Regions from separate parts of the Nocardiopsis sp. iso_25 genome, predicted to be linked through region 2. Evidence: predicted binding sites of a transcription regulator. Region 2 holds the regulator's gene; the other holds the start of a gene.
What was found. Region 2 encodes LexA, which represses DNA repair genes until DNA is damaged. Its sites were predicted from a motif close to TCGAACANNTGTTCGA; they were not measured.

Region 1 (2,399 bases), 360 kb from region 2:
GCTCCCAGTAACCGCTGTTGGGCCCGCCCGACCAGGGGCCGATGGCGCCCTCGGCCAGCGTCTTCTCGGGGTCGGGGACCAGGAGTTCGGGGTCGACCTCCATGCGGGTGCCCAGGCCCGAGCACTCGGCGCAGGCGCCGTAGGGGGCGTTGAAGGAGAAGGAGCGCGGTTCGAGCTGTTCGAAGGACAGGTCGTCGTAGGGGCAGTACAGGTGCTCGGAGAAGACCTTCTCGCGGTCGGGGTCCCCGGCCTCCACGTCCACGAAGTCCAGGACGATGGTGCCCCCGGCCAGCTTGAGCGCCGTCTCCACCGAGTCGGTCAGCCGCCCGCGGGAGGAGGGCTTGACGCTGAGGCGGTCCACGACCACGGCGATGTCGTGCTTGTCGTAGCGGCCCAGCTTGGGCGCCTCGTCCAGGCGCACGGCCTGCCCGTCCACCACCGCGCGGGTGTAGCCCTTGGACTGCAGGTCCTTGAACAGCTCGACGTACTCGCCCTTGCGTCCGCGCACGACGGGGGCGAGCACCTGGAAGCGGGTGCCCTCCTCCATCTCCAGGACGCGGTCCACGATCTGCTGCGGGGTCTGGCGGGCGATCTCGCGGTGGCACTCGGGGCAGTGCGGGACGCCGATGCGCGCCCACAGCAGCCGCAGGTAGTCGTAGACCTCGGTGATGGTGCCGACGGTGGAGCGGGGGTTGCGGCTGGTGGACTTCTGGTCGATGGACACCGCCGGGGACAGGCCCTCGATGAAGTCCACGTCCGGCTTGTCCATCTGCCCCAGGAACTGGCGGGCGTAGGCCGACAGCGACTCCACGTAGCGCCGCTGGCCCTCGGCGAAGATCGTGTCGAAGGCCAGCGACGACTTGCCCGAACCGGACAGGCCGGTGAACACGATCATGGAGTCGCGCGGCAGGTCCAGCGAGACGTCCTTGAGGTTGTGCTCCCGGGCTCCCCGGACTACCAGTTGTTCGACCATCGAGTGAGACATCCTTCGGCTCTGGCGCACAGGACGCGGACCCCGTCGCGTGACGTCGGCTGACCCGTGTGGAACTTCGCGTGCGGCGGTCGGGATCTCCCGGAGACCGCCCGGGCCCCGGAGACGGGCCGCTGAGGAGAGGGGGGAGGACGCTCGCCTCTCCCGCCCGTCCAGCCTAACGACCGCCGACGACGGTTTCTTCCACCTCGCAAAACAAGGCGGCACCCCGGCGCCGGAGCGCTCAGGGTGCCACCACTATAGACGAACGGCTGTTCGAATCCGGCCGTTTCCCGGAATGTCCTCGGCGCGCCCGCGGGCCCGCCGTCCGCTCAGGAGCGGTCCGCCGGGGAGTCGACCGAGGGGTCGCGCTCGGTCTTGAGCTCGGGGTTCTTGCGCTCGTCGGCGCGGGACTTGACCAGGCTGCCGACGATGGTGATGGTCATGATGCCCAGGATGACGGTCAGGGACAGGCCGATGCCGACCTCGGGCACGTGCACGCCGTTCTCGTGCAGGGCGTGCAGGATCATCTTGACGCCGATGAAGACCATGATCGCCGACAGGCCCCAGCTGATGTAGGCCAGGCGGTCCATCAGACCGGCCAGCAGGAAGTACAGCTGGCGCAGGCCCAGCAGGGCGAAGGCGTTGGCGGTGAAGACGATGTAGGCGTCCTGGGTCAGACCGAAGATCGCCGGGATGGAGTCGACGGCGAAGACCAGGTCGATCATGCCGATCGCGACGATGACCATCAGCATCGGCGTGATGTGGCGGCGGCCGTCGAGCTTCACGGTGAGCTTGGCGCCGTGGTAGTCGTCGGTCACCGGCCAGAAGCGCTTGAGGAGGCGGACCACCGGGGTCTGGGTGAAGTCCTTCTCCTCCTCGTCGCCCTTCATGTGGTCGCGGACGATCTTGTAACCGGTGTAGATCAGGAAGGCGCCGAAGAGGTAGAAGACCTCACTCCAGGCGTTGATGACCTGGGCGCCCAGGACGATGAAGATACCGCGCATGACCAGCGCGATGACGATGCCGACGAGCAGGACCTCGTGCTGGTACTTCTTGGGCACCGCGAAGGAGCCCATCAGAAGGTAGAACACGAAGAGGTTGTCGATGCTCAGGCTCTTCTCGGTGACGAACCCGGCGAAGTACTCGGCGCCCGCGGCGCCTCCGCCGAAGTACCAGACACCGAAGCCGAAGATGATGGCGATGCCGATGTAGAAGGCCGCCCACCAGGCGGCCTGCTTCATGCCGAACTCCTGGGGGCCCTTCGTCTTGCTCCAGGGATGGTCGACGATGATGAGGTCGATCACCAGGATGGCGACCATGGCGCCGATCGTGGCAGCCCACAACCACAAGGGAACGTTCACGGACGGTCTCTCCTCCGGTCAGTGCGCGCGAGCGGTGTGCACGCACGTCGAACCACCGGAGGTCT
Region 2 (2,399 bases):
GCGCTGGGCGTCCAGGACCGTGGCCCCGGGCTCGTCCCGGTAGCGGCGGAAGATGTGGTCGGTGTCGGGGACGTCCACCCGTCGCGCTCCGTCCAGACCGGTCATCAGCCGGTCCACGTCCTGCCGGGAGACCTGCGCGTCCCGCTCCCCCCACAGCACCAGCACCGGGGTGCCCCCGGGCAGGTCCTCCGCCAGCTCGACGGGGTCGAAGGCGTCCATGTAGGCCAGGAAGTCCTCGTTGACTGGGGTGTAGACGCCCATGACGCCCCCGCTGGGCATCTCCACCTCGCTGAGTGCACGCCCGGACCTGATCGCGGCCCGTCCGGCACGGGAGTCCGAGAGCAGCTGGACCACCTGCCCCTCATCCACCTGGCCCGAGGCCTCGACCGCGCGCGCCTGCTCGGTGAGCTGGCGGTCGATCAGGTCGAGGTAGCGCGTACCGGGAGGCGCGGCCAGCACGAGCGCGGGGGAGGGGTGCTCGGCCCCGATGAGCTCGTGGGCGCGCAGCGCGTACAGGGCGCCCTCGCTGTGCCCGACGACGACCACCCGTTCGGGGTCCACCTCCGGCTGGGAGACGAGTTCCTCGTAGGCCGCCGCGACCTGCTCGTCGAAGATCACCGGGTCCACCGGCGCGACCTCGTCGCCGGGGCCCGGCGTCTCGAAGTCCGGACCGCTGCCGTACTTGTCGTAGCGCAGCGAGGCCACCCCGACGTCGGCGAGCACCCGGGACAGGTTCTGGTTGGTGCCGGCGTCGGGGCGCACGGAGCTGTTGCCGTCGCGGTCGGTGGGACCGCTGCCGGAGATGATGAGCGCGCCCGGAACGGTGCCGGAGACGTCCTGGGGCATCCGGAACGCGCCGGACACCTCGTACCCGCCGCCCTCGAAGGCCACCTCGCGCTCGACGCCGCCGACCCCCGGCGCCTCGGCGGCCCCGTCGTCGGCGGGGGCGCAGGCGGCGGTCAACAGGACGGCGCTCGCCGCACCGGCCAGTGCGGTGCGCCAGCGGACGGCGGGGGAGGAGGCACGTGTGAACACCCTCTCAGCCTAGCGGCCCGCGCCCGTCGGCCCCGCGCCGTCCACAGGGGGAAGCGTCCCCGGTCCCTCCGAGGGGAGGGGGACCGGAGACGCGGGTACGCGGGTACCTCAGACGCGGCGCATGACCGCGACCACCTTGCCGAGGATGGTGGCGTCGTCGCCGTTGATCGGCTCGTAGGCCTCGTTGCGCGGCATCAGCCACACGTGGCCGCCCTCCTCGCGGCGCAGCACCTTGACGGTCGCCTCCTCGTCGAGCAGCGCCGCCACGATGTCGCCGTTGTTGGCGTCCTGCTGCTGGCGCACCACCACCATGTCGCCGTCGGTGATGGCGGCGTCGGTCATCGAGTCGCCGACCACGGTGAGCATGAACAGGCGTCCCTCACCCACCAGCTGGCGCGGCAGGGCGAGCACGTCCTCCACCGACTCCTCCGCCAGGATCGGACCGCCGGCGGCGATCCGGCCGACCAGCGGCACGGCCGCGGCGCGCGAGAGGTCGATGTCCTCGGGCACCAGGGTCTGCCCCGAGGCGCGCCCGGGCGTGCGCAGCTCCACCGCGCGCGGCCGGTTCTGGTCTCGGTGCAGGTAACCCTTGCGCTGGAGGACCTTGAGCTGGTGCGCCACACTGGACGGGCTGGACAGGCCGACCGCTTCCCCGATTTCCCTTATCGACGGGGGGAAACCCCGCTCCCGGACATAGCGCTGGATGCAGTTCAGCACGCTCTGCTGGCGCGCGGTGAGTTTGGGGGCTTCGGGCGTGGACCCGCCCGCGTTCTCCGCTGGTGCGAGAACGGTGGCGGTATCTGCGGTTCCGGGATTCTCCTCCGGCACGGCCGGGCCTCCTCGGCATTCGGTTCGGTCAGGGCCTGCTTGTGTGACTGGCCACCCCCGGTCCGCGACCGTGCCGACCTGGGGGTCCACGTGATGGCGAAACCGGTGTGAAATCAAGGTCAACTTTAGTCGTTGCACACGGTGATATCAAACAAGCGTTCGAGGCCGGTGGCAATTGCCGTCGCGCGTATTCGCGGTCAATTTCCGGCCTGCACTTACGTGTGTACACGCGTTCACGCGCTGTTGTCCCCGGAATGCGCGAACGCGTGTCCGTGGCAGCGGTTCCGGCCGGGCGCGGGGGTCTTATCCCGGAGCGTCGGCTCGACCGAAATCCCCGTGACGTCGGGATTCCGGTGCCCGCCGCCGGGAGCGGCGGCTCCGGTGGGCGGCGCTATCCTTGAGCGCGGTGCCGGGCCGCCCCCGCAGCAGTCCGCCCGCGCCGACTTCCCCGCCCCACCCCGCCGCCGCGGGCCGCGATGCCGCGCGGTCCCTCGGCCGTGTTCGTGACACGCCCGTGCCGGGGTTGCGGCGGGGTC

Region 1: a site for LexA is predicted at 1,235-1,250, ahead of uvrA (excinuclease ABC subunit UvrA). Genes of this name have one in related genera too.

What each region holds. Positions count from the first base shown of each region.
Region 1 covers NZ_CM149667.1:4,452,187-4,454,585, forward strand. Annotated here, with positions in the region: gene uvrA (excinuclease ABC subunit UvrA) at 1-973, opposite strand, end outside; gene AC0VX6_RS19135 (TerC family protein) at 1,303-2,334, opposite strand.
Region 2 covers NZ_CM149667.1:4,810,950-4,813,348, reverse strand. Annotated here, with positions in the region: gene AC0VX6_RS20710 (alpha/beta hydrolase family protein) at 1-1,035, opposite strand, end outside; gene lexA (transcriptional repressor LexA) at 1,144-1,863, opposite strand.